4 regions of the Exiguobacterium sp. 9-2 genome follow, and region 1 is predicted to be linked to each of the others. Evidence: predicted binding sites of a transcription regulator. Region 1 holds the regulator's gene; each other region holds the start of a gene.
The links. Region 1 encodes Rex, which represses fermentation and respiration genes when NADH is low (regulators of the CRP and FNR family bind a similar motif). Its sites were predicted from a motif close to TTGTGAAATATTTCACAA; they were not measured.
Positions count from the first base shown of each region.

Region 2: the regulator Rex is predicted to act here: its motif matches at 1,895-1,912, upstream of VJ374_RS10995 (cytochrome ubiquinol oxidase subunit I).
Region 3: the regulator Rex is predicted to act here: its motif matches at 1,331-1,348, upstream of VJ374_RS03180 (cytochrome C oxidase subunit II).
Region 4: the regulator Rex is predicted to act here: its motif matches at 2,188-2,205, upstream of adhE (bifunctional acetaldehyde-CoA/alcohol dehydrogenase).

Region 1 is NZ_CP142850.1:2,819,836-2,823,033, forward strand. Features, by position in the region: gene tatC (twin-arginine translocase subunit TatC) at 1-707, opposite strand, end outside; gene VJ374_RS14685 (twin-arginine translocase TatA/TatE family subunit) at 715-912, opposite strand; gene VJ374_RS14690 (redox-sensing transcriptional repressor Rex) at 912-1,571, opposite strand; gene VJ374_RS14695 (ATP-binding cassette domain-containing protein) at 1,739-3,198, shown strand, end outside.
Region 2 is NZ_CP142850.1:2,070,211-2,073,408, reverse strand. Features, by position in the region: gene VJ374_RS11005 (transcriptional regulator CcpC) at 1-700, shown strand, start outside; gene VJ374_RS11000 (N-acetyldiaminopimelate deacetylase) at 684-1,796, shown strand; gene VJ374_RS10995 (cytochrome ubiquinol oxidase subunit I) at 2,031-3,198, shown strand, end outside.
Region 3 is NZ_CP142850.1:611,098-614,295, forward strand. Features, by position in the region: gene VJ374_RS03170 (CDP-glycerol glycerophosphotransferase family protein) at 1-308, shown strand, start outside; gene VJ374_RS03175 (Crp/Fnr family transcriptional regulator) at 472-1,179, shown strand; gene VJ374_RS03180 (cytochrome C oxidase subunit II) at 1,411-1,524, shown strand; gene VJ374_RS03185 (cytochrome c oxidase subunit II) at 1,537-2,007, shown strand; gene VJ374_RS03190 (b(o/a)3-type cytochrome-c oxidase subunit 1) at 2,009-3,198, shown strand, end outside.
Region 4 is NZ_CP142850.1:1,219,785-1,222,982, reverse strand. Features, by position in the region: gene adhE (bifunctional acetaldehyde-CoA/alcohol dehydrogenase) at 1-2,102, opposite strand, end outside; gene VJ374_RS06290 (beta-class carbonic anhydrase) at 2,439-2,990, shown strand.

The DNA of each region.
Region 1 (3,198 bases):
TTATACGTCCGCGCAGAAATCAAGATACTGATTTCATAGAGAACGAACAACGGCACTGAGATCATCAAGTGTGACGTCACGTCCGGCGGTGCGATCAATGCCGCAATGACGAACAGCGCGAAATACGCATATTTCCGATTCTTTCGCATGAAATATGGCGTCACAAGACCAAGACGTGTCAGGAACATCGTCACGACCGGCAATTGGAAGAGAAGACCAAACGGCATCGTCAACCGGATCAAGAAACTGAAGTAGTTTTCGACCCCGATGACTTGCTCGATCCCCAATTCTTTCCCGAGATTCGTTGAGACTTCGAGCAAGAAAGGAAGCAACCAGAAATACGAGAAGGCTACACCAGCCAAAAATAGAAAGAAGATGACTGGAATATATGTCAGTGTTGCTTTTTGTTCCTTTTCATAAAGCCCTGGTCGGACGAATGCCCACAGTTGATACATCCAGAACGGTGACGCTAAAATCAGCGCGATGATGAACGCAAGATTCAAATACAACATTAAAGGATCGGCGACGTTGAAGGCATTTAATCCGATACCGAGCTCTTTTAAGTCCGCTTGCAGAAAACGGACGAGCGGTCGGACGAGCGGAAATGCGACAGCGAACAGGACGACGACGATGAGGAGCGACCAGACAATCCGCTTACGCAGTTCGTCTAGGTGCGACGTCATGCTTTGTTCTTGATCAACCGTCATGATTCAATCACTTCTCTTTCGGTTCGTCCTTTTTATCGTCGTCCATGATGCCGTTCGTGGCATTCTTGAACTCTTTCAATGTTTGACCGGCAGCACGACCGAATTCCGGTAACTTCTTCGGTCCGAAGATGATCAACGCGACGACAGCAATTAATCCGATACTCGCAGGTCCGATACCTAACGTGAGCGGGATAAGGTTTTCCATTATGATTTCACTCCTTCAGCTGATTGCGAATAATGCTTCATGAAATAAACTAACGACTGCAACTCGATCGATAAATCGATGTGATGAACCCGAACGCTCGCTGGCACGTTCAACCGTGCAGGCGTGAAGTTCAGAATGCCTGTCACACCATACTCGACTAACTCATCCGCTACTGACTGTGCGAACTGGGATGGAACCGTCAAGATGGCGACATCGACCTGATTCGCTTCGATTTGTTCTTTCATGTCCGAAACATGATAGATTGGAACGTCATGCGTCGTTGTTCCGACCTTCTCTTCGTCCGCATCAAACGCAACGACTATCCGAGTACTATTATTCTTTAAAAAGTTATAATTTGCAAACGCTGTTCCGAGATGACCGACCCCGATCAAGGCAACATTCGTCACCTCATCTTGATTCAAGGTTTTCCGGAAAAACGTTAAGAGATGTTGAACGTTATATCCATACCCCTTCTTCCCTAGTGCCCCAAAGTAGGAAAAGTCGCGACGAATCGTTGCTGAATCAACCTTCACCGCCTCGCTTAACTCAGCAGAAGAGACGCGGAGCTTACCTGAATTGTATAAACTTTGGATGAAACGATAATATAGCGGCAACCGTTTTGCTGTCGCTTGTGGAATTTTTGTGTCTGGTCCATTCATCCTGCAGTTCCCCCTTCGGCCACATCCATCGTGGCACCCAAATCTTTGCAAAAAGCTTTCTACTCTCCTTGATTGTAAACCACTTCACATAGAGTCACAAATAATATATTCCGCAGGACCTCGCGCTTTTGTTCGTGATAGACTAAAGGGTGGAAGGATGGATGGAAATGATACTCTTACAAGTCAACCAACTCTCGAAATCATTCGGCGTCGAGCCGATTTTAGAAAATATCAAACTAGAAGTACAGGAGCGCGATCGGATTGCGCTCGTCGGACGAAACGGTGCCGGTAAATCGACCTTGCTCAAAATCATTGCTGGCGAACTCAGTCATGACTCGGGTGACATCATGAAAGGTAAAGATGTCAAAATCGGTTATCTCGCGCAGGACAGTGGTCTCGAATCGAACGAGACGATCTGGAACGAGATGCTGACCGTCTTTGAACATCTGCAAGAACAAGAACGAACACTGCGCCGGATGGAAATCGAAATGGGCATGGAGCATATCTTGAACGACCCGGTCGCGTACGATCGTCTCTTGAAGACGTATGATCAAGCGCAACACGACTTCTCAGAAGCCGGTGGTTATCAGTTCGAAGCGAATATCCGCTCCGTCCTGCACGGCATGCGCTTTTATCCGGATGATTACTCGCGCCGGATTCAGACATTGTCCGGGGGTCAACGGACACGGCTCGCCTTAGCGAAGATGCTCTTACAAGCACCAGAACTTCTCATTCTCGATGAGCCGACCAACCACCTTGACATCGATACGCTCGCTTGGCTTGAAAGCTACCTCGGTGGTTATCGTGGTGCCGTCCTGATCGTCTCGCACGACCGGTACTTCCTCGACCAAGTCGTCAATGTCGTCTATGAATTGTCGCGCAATGTCTGTCGTAAGTTCACGGGGAACTATACGAAGTACTTGGAACAAAAAGCAGCCTTATACGACCAGGAAATGAAGCAGTTCGAACAGCAGCAAGAAGAAATCGCAAAGATGCAGGACTTCATTCAACGAAACATCGCTCGGGCGACGACGACAAAGCGTGCTCAAAGCGTTCGAAAACGGCTCGAGAAGGTCGACCGGCTCGATCGACCAGATGGAGATGAACGCAGTACGGTCCTCTCCTTCCCAATCGAAAAACAGAGCGGGAATGACGTTCTTCAAGTCAATCAATTGGCAATCGGTTACGAAGAAGCTGTCTCAAAAGACATCACGTTCCGCTTGCAACGCGGCGAATCACTGGCACTCGTCGGACCGAACGGAATCGGGAAGTCGACGCTCTTAAAAGTCCTCGTCGGTCGTTTACGTCCTCTCTTCGGTGATTTCCGTTTCGGAACTGGCGTCTCGATCGGGTATTACGATCAAGAGCAAGCGGAACTCAATGACCGGAACCGTGTCATCGATGAGATTTGGAACGAATGGCCACTGATGCGCGAACAAGAAGTCCGTTCTGTGCTCGGACAATTCCTGTTCAGCGGCGACGATGTCTTCAAAATCGTTCATGAATTGTCTGGTGGCGAACGCGGACGTCTCGCGCTCGCAAAACTGAAACTCCGGAAGACTAACGTCCTCATCCTTGACGAGCCAACGAACCACTTGGATCTTGATTCGAAGATGGTCCTTGAGAA
Region 2 (3,198 bases), 750 kb from region 1:
GATTGGTCTCGCAAAAGAGATGAATCGGAAGGAACTCGAACTAAAAAGTGAATTGACGGCAGAAGAGGGTGCCGTTTACGGAACGCTTCGGATTGCTGTCGCCTCCATCATGGGACAATACTGGCTCCCGCGTGTCTTAAAACGATTCGTCGAGCGTTATCCGCATGTGCGTGTCCAGTTGGTCACCGGATGGTCAAGTGAGATGATGCGTCATATGTTAGAGGAACACTTTCATATCGGGATCATTCGTGGAAACCCGGACTGGAAAGGTGTTAAAGAGCGCCTTTTCTCAGACCCGCTCTATCTAGTTGATAGTGAGTTGACGTCGATTGAACAATTGCGTGTGACGGATCGCCCGTTCATCCAGTTCAAAAGTGATTCGACGTACTATCAAGAAATTTTAGAGTGGTGGCAAGATCGGTTCGCAAGTCCACCCTCTCGGACTTTGGTCGTCGACCAAATCGAGACATGCAAACAGATGGCGTTACATGGCATCGGTTTTGCTATCTTACCTGAGTCGACGATTCAGCAATCGAATGAAGTCATGCAGCTTCCGTTGAAGACATCATCCGGAAAAGTACTGAAGCGAGATACTTGGATCTTGTCCACGGAATCGATGCTTGAATTAAAACAAGTCCAAGCTTTTTGGGACATCGTAAAAGAAGAAGGAGGAAGTCAGTCAGATGGAATACGCCATTGAGATGCGGCGCGCGCTTCATAAAATACCGGAACCAGGGTTCAAGGAATTTAAGACGCAAGCTTTTATATTGGAACAAATTCGTGCATATCCGCCAGATCGTGTCACATATGACACATTTGAAACAGGTGTTTTCGTTCGAGTGAAAGGATTGACTGGAAACCGAACGATCGGGTATCGCGCAGATATTGATGGGTTACCGATTGAAGAAGCGACAGGGCTTCCGTATTGCTCAGAACACCCAGGGTTCATGCATGCGTGTGGTCATGACATGCATGCCTCGATTGCTTTAGGGTTGATGAAACGGATCGTTGAACTACCAGTCATGGATGATGTCGTCTTTTTATTCCAACCGGCAGAAGAAGGACCGGGCGGGGCGGAGCCGATGATTAAAAGTCCATTGTTTGAAAAATATCGTCCGAGTGAGATGTATGGTCTTCACGTTGCACCGGAATATCCAGTCGGTACGATTGCTAGTCGTCCAGGCGTACTGTTCGCGAGTGCTCGAGAAGTTCATATCACGATCTATGGTCAAAGTGGTCATGCGGCTTTTCCTCATTTGACGATTGATACAGTTGTTGCGCAAGCAGCCTTGATCATGCAATTGCAAACGATCGTCAGTCGATCCATTAATCCGATGAATTGTAGTGTCATCACGATTGGGAAAGTGGATGCAGGTATTCGTGAGAATGTCATTGCCGGTAGAGCGGTTCTTGACGGAACGATGCGTGCGCTAAACGGCGAAGACATGGAAAAACTCGAACGTCGTGTCCGTGACATCATTCGAGGAATCGAAGCTTCGTTTGGTGTTAAAATCGATCTGCAATTCGGTAATCGCTATTATGAAGTCGTCAACGACCGGCAAATCGTGGATAAATTCTCATCATTCGTAAAGATGAATGCCAACTATATCGAATGTGACGCGGCGATGACAGGGGAAGATTTTGGTTTCATGCTGAAAGAGATCCCAGGGATGATGTTCTGGCTCGGCGTCGATAATCCGACATCTGGTTTGCATCAACCAACATTAAACCCGGATGAATCAGCCATTCCTTTTGTCATTGATTTACTTGACCATTATTTCCGAGAGTATGTTTAAAAATTTTTATGAAATAATAAAGGATATAAAGCTTTCCCTTTCGAATTCAGGAATGGGAAAGTTTTTAATATATGTAGGAATAAGAGTTTTCGAACATTTTGTGAAAAAAATCACGTGTATATGTGAACAATTTGTTACATCAAACATTATAAACAGACACAAAGGGTTATGTTCTCTATGATACGGTTATAGACCATATAGAGAAGTATGTTTTAGGAAGAGGGGGCTAAATACATGTTCAATGATCCCGTAGTGCTCAGTCGATTGTTGACAGGGCTCACACTAGCGTTTCATATTATTTTCGCGACGATTGGTGTCGGAGTACCGCTCATGGTACTGGCAGCTGAATTCATCGGTCTGAAACGCAAAGATCCAGATTATATCTTATTAGCAAGACGGTGGACGCGTGGATACGTCGTTACCGTAGCAGTCGGTGTCGTAACAGGGACGGCAATCGGCTTGCAACTATCATTACTTTGGCCGTCACTCATGCAAGTAGCGGGTCAAACAATTGCTTTGCCACTATTTATGGAAACGTTCGCGTTCTTCTTTGAAGCGATTTTCCTTGGTATTTACTTGTATACGTGGGACCGGTTCAAAAATCCATGGTTGCACTGGTTGATTGGGATTCCAGTCGTCATTGGTGCGACAGCATCAGCGTTCTTCATCACGACAGTCAACTCCTTCATGAACTCACCAGAAGGATTTAAGATCGTCAATGGTACGTTAACGCAAATCGAACCATTAAAAGCAATGTTTAATACAGCGACACCGACGAAGGCGACACACGTCATCGTTTCAGCTTACTTGACTGTTGCCTTTATCTTGGCAGCAATCGCGGCGTTCCATTTGCTTCGCAAAAAGACACTCTCAGCAGCAGAGACGGCATATCATAAGAAAGCTCTTCGTCTCACTGTCATGGCTGGTCTGATTTTCGCGTTCTCGACAGCACTTGTCGGTGACTTCTCAGGGAAATATTTAGCGAAATACCAGCCAGAAAAACTAGCAGCTGCGGAATGGCATTTTGATACGACAAATGAAGCAGAATTGATTTTTGGTGGGATACTTGATCAGCAAGAAGACGGCAGTTATGAAATCAAAGGAGCCGTCAAAATCCCATATGCGCTCTCAATTCTTGCAGGTGGGGCTCCGAATACGGAAGTCATCGGTTTAAACGAATTCGCAAAAGAAGATCAAGCACCACTGATCGTCCACTATTTCTTTGATATCATGGTATCGATTGGGATGTACTTGACTGCTATCTCTGCTTTGTTCATCTTGGCATTCCGATTGAAAAAATTGAATCCATATAATAAGTGGATTTTACGAGGGGTGTTCATCGGTGGTCCGTTAGCGATGATTTCAATCGAAGCGGGATGGATGTACGCTGAGATTGGTCGTC
Region 3 (3,198 bases), 860 kb from region 1:
CGGATGTTCTGGTGACCGACTATTCGTCGATTCCATTTGAAAGCTGTCTTCTTGAGGTTCCAACGTTCTTATACACACCGGACATCGATACATATCGACAACTACCAGGACTTGTCGATCAGTATCCGAAACCATTACCGGTGCGACAGACGGAGCAGATGGCGCAATTGATGGAGTGGATCGTGTCTGACGCGATACTTGAAGAGTGCCGTCAGCACATGCAAGAATTCCAAACAAGTTGGTATGATCACCCACCAGGTCAAGCAGTTGAACGAATCGTTCATCATTATTACGGAACAGGTATGTAATACTATATCTGACGATTGCTTTAGTTTTAGAAAGCGGTCGTCAGATACTTTTTCAAAACTAATGTGAAACATTGAACAAAGTTTGACAATCTTTTGAAAATCCATTCTTTTGAACTGTGATGTTCTATACTAAAAGCAGAAGAAAAGGAGAGGAGAAATGGATATGCTGACTTGTGGAACGACTGAAGCGAATACATTCATCTTATCACCTGAGACAAGAACGTTACTAGAGAGCTTCATGACGGAAACGACGTTCAAAAAGGATTCCATCGTCTGTTGGGAAGGGGAAATGAACGACAAGTTGTTTTATGTGAAACAAGGAGGCGTCAAACTATCGAAGTTGACGAAAAAAGGCAGTCCATTACTCATGTTCTTATATTTCAAAGGGGATCTATTTGGTGAATTTGATGTAGGAGAAGCTTTTCCGAGTTCATACAGTATCGAGACGATGGAGGATAGTATCATCGGTTTCCTCTCAAAAGAAAAATTAGAGGAACTCATGAGAAAGGATGGTACTTTTGCGCTTGAGATCATGCGGTGGCAAGCATTGATGCGGAAACAGACGGAGACTAAATTGCGCGACTTGCTATTGTTCGGAAAACCGGGTGCGTTAGCTTCGACGTTACTTCGTCTCATCGCGATGGAAGGGGAACAAGTAGGAGAAACCTACCGTCTTGCAAAACGTCCATCCGATGGGGAGTTTGGTCAATTGATTGGCGCACCGCGTGAAACGGTCAATCGGATGTTCTCCCAGTGGAAAAAAGAAGGTGTCATTTCGATGACGCCAAAAGAAATCATCATTCATGATGCACAATATCTGCGTGATCTGTGTCATTGTGAAGGATGCCCAGCAGGTGTTTGTCGAATTTAATAGATAGTGTACAAACAATTCAAACGTGAAGCAGAATTTTCTGTCTCATGTATGGATTGTTTTTTTGTAGATGAGTCGTGCCTCCTTCTCTTGTTCAGATGTGAACTTTCTGTGTGTTTTTAGAAAGAAAAGTGCGGATTCTTCACATTTGAAGTGATATATATCACAGTTTCCGAACTTACTGAATTCTTACAATAAAGACAAGTTCAAAGCAGGAGAGGAGTAATCACCATGGACCAAAAATCAGAATCAAACCTCAAAGGAACATTTATTGCCGTCCTGATCGTAGCAGGTATCATCATTGGGATGTGGAGCTCAATCTTTCTACTATTCTTATCACGGTAAGGGGGAGTCACAATGCATATTCATCGTCTAGAAAAAATCTGGCTGATTTTTGGAACACTGATGCTTGGCGTCTTTTTAACCATCATCGGCGTATCCGCTTTTGCATCCGGAAATCAACCGCCATCCGATGCAACATTGATTGATCCGACGAAAGTTGATCAAACGAAACCATTCGACAAGCCAGGACTAAAAAAAATCGATGACGACCGATACGAAGCGATCATCGTCGCACAAGCGTTCCAATTCACACCAAAAGATATGGTCATTCCCAAAGGGGCAACGGTTGATTTTTTGGTGACATCAAAAGATGTTGTCCACGGCTTTGAAATTGTCAAGACGAATGTCAATATGATGGTCGTTCCTGGTCATATCAATTCCATTGAATATACATTCAAGGAAGCTGGCGAGTATTTGGTCGTCTGTAATGAATACTGTGGATCGGGTCATCATATGATGGCAACCAAAATCAAGGTGGTGGAATAAGATGAATGCCATTTCAAAAAAATTAAGACAGTTCGAGATGGAGCGTGGTCTGCCTGCTACCGTCATCGGAATTAAGGAAGCGAAGCTCGCTTTCGCACATGTTAGTTTTTCACTCGTTGCCTTATTGATTGGTGGTTTATGTGGATTGTTGCAAACGATGGTACGGACAGGTGTCATTCCAGAAATTGCTGGAGTCGGCTACTATGAGCTTCTCACTGCCCACGGGTTAATGCTTGCGATCGTCTTTACGACATTATTCATATTTGGATTACTGTTTTCATTTTTAGGTCAATCCTTTGGACGTTTCGAAGACTTTCCTCGACGTCTCGGGTGGGTTGGATTCTGGTTCATGATCCTTGGTGTCATCCTCGTCACATGGATGGTACTTGCAGGAGAAGCTTCCGTCCTCTATACATTCTATGCACCACTCAAGGCACATCCAGTATTTTATATTGGACTCGTCATCTTCGTCGTCGGAACGTGGATTGCTTCTGGTGCCATGTTCCGTATGTATGCTGATTATAAACGGGAACACCCTGGCGTTCATCCACCACTTCAAGCATACATGAGTATTATGACTGCCTTATTATGGGTGGTTGCGACACTCGGAGTAGCAGCGACGATTCTCTTTCAGCTCCTTCCCTTATCCCTTGGTTGGACGGATAAGGTCGGAATCGAGCTATCCCGGACGCTATTTTGGTACTTTGGTCATCCACTCGTCTATTTCTGGTTGTTACCTGCCTACATCGTCTGGTATACAGTCATCCCGAAAATCGTTGGTGGAAAGGTTTTTTCTGACGCGTTAGCACGTATGTCATTTTTATTGTTCCTCCTCTTTTCGTTCCCGGTTGGTTTTCACCATCAATTGTTAGAGCCGGGGATTTCTGCTTTTTGGAAGTATGTCCAAGTCGTCTTAACGTTCCTCGTCATCATTCCATCATTGATGACAGCCTTCTCGATGTTTGCGACTTTTGAGTTGGCGGGTCGTCGGAAAGGGGCGACCGGGGTATTTGGTTGGGTGAAAAAAATGCCGTATCGCGATGTACGTTTTCTTGCACCGTTCATCGGGATGTTGTTCTTCATTCCTGCAGGTGCAGGTGGTGTCATCAACGCATCCCATCAACTAAACATCATCGTTCACAATACGTTATGGGTCACAGGACACTTTCATATCACGGTCGGTGCCGCTGT
Region 4 (3,198 bases), 1.5 Mb from region 1:
GCTTCTGCGTCAGATCCGTTCTCGTACGCTCGTGGCAAGTAGTCAAAGATCATCTTGATTGCTTTGAGTGCCAGTCCATCCGTGTAGTCGTTCGCAAGAACCGATACGTATGCTTCTGTTGCATGAGTCAAGACGTCCATTCCGGTATCAGCAGTAATCGAAGCCGGTACAGTCATGACGAATTCCGGATCAACGATCGCGACGTCGGGTGTCAAGGCATAGTCAGCAATCGGGTATTTGACGTTTTTCTCTTTATCCGTGATGACGGTGAACGGTGTCACTTCTGAACCCGTACCCGATGTCGTCGGGATCGCGACGAACTTCGCTTGACGACCGAGTGCTGGGAATTGATACGCCCGTTTGCGGATATCGAGAAATTTTTGACGTAAGTTCGAAAACGTTTCGTTTGGCTGTTCATAGAAGAGCCACATTCCTTTTGCAGCATCCATCGCTGACCCACCACCAAGAGCGATGATCAAGTCGGGTTTGAAGTCACGCATGGCTTGGGCACCCGTCTGAACAGTCGTCACCGATGGATCTGGTTCGACTTGGTCGAAGATTCGGTAACTGACGGACTGTGGCAAGTTTTGAATCACTTTATCGGCATATCCGAATTGCACCATCGTTGGATCGGTGACAATCATGACGCGTGAGACGTCTGTCATCGACCGCAAGTACTGAACGGAGTTCTTTTCGAAGTAGATTTTTTCTGGTACCTTGAACCATTGCATGTTCACGCGTCGTCTCGCCACCTTCTTGACGTTGAGTAAATGTTTCGCTGTCACGTTTTCAGAAACAGAGTTTTTCCCGTATGATCCGCAACCGAGTGTCAGTGATGGTGTCAACTCGTTATAAAGATCACCGATTCCGCCATGAGCAGATGGACTGTTGACGAGAATCCGGCAGGCTTTCATGCGGAGTCCGAACGCTGTCATCAAATCATCGTTTGTCGTATGAATGACGGCGGTATGACCGAGACCCCCGATTTCAAGCATCTGTTCAGCAATCGAAAAAGCTTCTTCGGTTGATGCAACGCGGTACGCACCGAGTACGGGACTGAGTTTTTCATGAGACAGTGGTTCTGCTGCCCCGACGTGCTCGAGTTCCGCGACGAGCATGACCGTCGTTTCCGGAACATCGATCCCAGCTTTTTCTGCAATCCATGTCGCAGGTTTCCCGACGATGTCCGCGTTGACGGCACATGTATCGGTTTTGATGACGAGTGATTCGAGGCGTTGTTTTTCTTCCGGTGTACAGAAGTAACAACCGAGTGCTTCCATTTCTGCACGGACCGTTGCATATATTTCTTGGTCAACGATGACGGCTTGCTCAGACGCACAAATCATCCCATTATCAAACGTTTTTGAGAGAACGAGATCGCTGACTGCCCGTTTGACTTTTGCTGATTGTTCAATGTAGCAAGGAACGTTCCCTGGTCCAACACCGAGTGCCGGTTTACCTGTTGAATACGCTGATTTGACCATTCCTGCACCACCTGTTGCCAGGACCATGGCGATGTTTTCATGGTTCATCAAGACTTTCGTTGCTTCAAGTGATGGTTCTTCGACCCATTGAATGCAGTCTTTCGGCGCCCCAGCTTTGATGGCTGCATCGCGAAGTGTTTTCGCCGCTTCGACGGAACACCGTTGTGCCGACGGGTGGAACGCGAAGATGATCGGGTTACGTGTCTTGATCGCAATCAATGCTTTGAACATCGTCGTTGACGTTGGGTTGGTGACTGGTGTGACACCACAGACGACACCGACCGGTTCAGCGATATATGTGATGCCGTTTTGGACATCTTCTTCCAGAATCCCGACCGTTTTTTCATGACGTAGACTGTTGTAGATGTATTCTGTCGCAAATATATTTTTAATCATCTTATCTTCAAAGACACCGCGCCCTGTCTCTTCTGTTGCGAGACGAGCGAGTTCGACGTGCCGTTCAAGTCCGGCAAGTGCCATATCACGGACGATCGTATCAATTTTTTCTTGATCGAATGTCAATAACTCCTGTAATGCACATTGTCCTTTTTCAACAATTTGTCCAATTGCTTGTTCGACCGGCGTTACTGTCGATTTTGTTTTTTCTTTCACAGCCATGAGTGGTTTCCTCCCTGTCGTGGAACGAATCTGAGTTTGATTTGCCAACCATTATGTCAGGAATGCCAAGCTGTTTTTCAATAGTTTGTGCTTTCCTTCACAAATCAATCATAACTCCTTTTTCCTGTTTTGTGCATGACCATCCTGTGAATTCCCTCACATCCTTGGTAACGTTTACATCTATTGCGGATTCTCCTTTTTCATCGTTTTGCTCTATGTACGAAGACGTGTGCGATTTATCACACTCGCATTTTCGTGACTTGATAGCCATTTCATCATCTTGTATTCTGATTATGGGGTACATATTAAGAGCTACCACTAAAGGAGGACACTTGAATGTCAGTTGTACAGGAAATGTTAGCTTTCAACGAGCGATTCGTCGCCGAAAAACAGTATGAGCAGTTCGTCTCGGATAAGTTCCCGGACAAAAAGGTCGTCATCCTGACGTGTATGGATGCCCGCCTAACGGAACTTCTTCCACATGCACTCGGCCTTAAGAACGGGGATGCGAAGATCATCAAAAATGCCGGTGCTATCCTATCGCACCCATTCGGTTCTGTCATGCGTTCGATTCTCGTCGCATTGTATGCACTGGGTGCTGAAGAAGTCGTCGTCATCGGTCACCACGACTGCGGCATGAGCACGATTGATCCTAAACATATGATCAGCGAAATGAAGGATCGAGGTATCGACCAACAGATTCTTCACACGCTTGAAGTATCAGGTGTTGATTTAAATCAATGGTTGCGTGGCTTTACGTCAGTTCAGGAGAGTGTCGCCCACTCCGTCAGTCTCGTGAAGAACCACCCCTTACTGCCACCTGGTACGAATGTCCACGGACTCGTCATCGATCCAGGGACCGGTAAACTCGACGTCGTCGATTGCTGATTGCTCTCTTATAGAAGAAACTCAAATAGACTCGGGATATTCTACTCCGTCTTAAATTAAAGATAATGTGCCATTTTCTCGTAATGGAGAAGAATGGCACATTTTTTTGTGTGAGCCATTTTTAGTGATCAAAACGCCTTTCCCCTCATGCTTTTAGGTATTAAAAAACGTGACTTTTTATGCAAATCTAGAAAGTCTATCGTGAAGG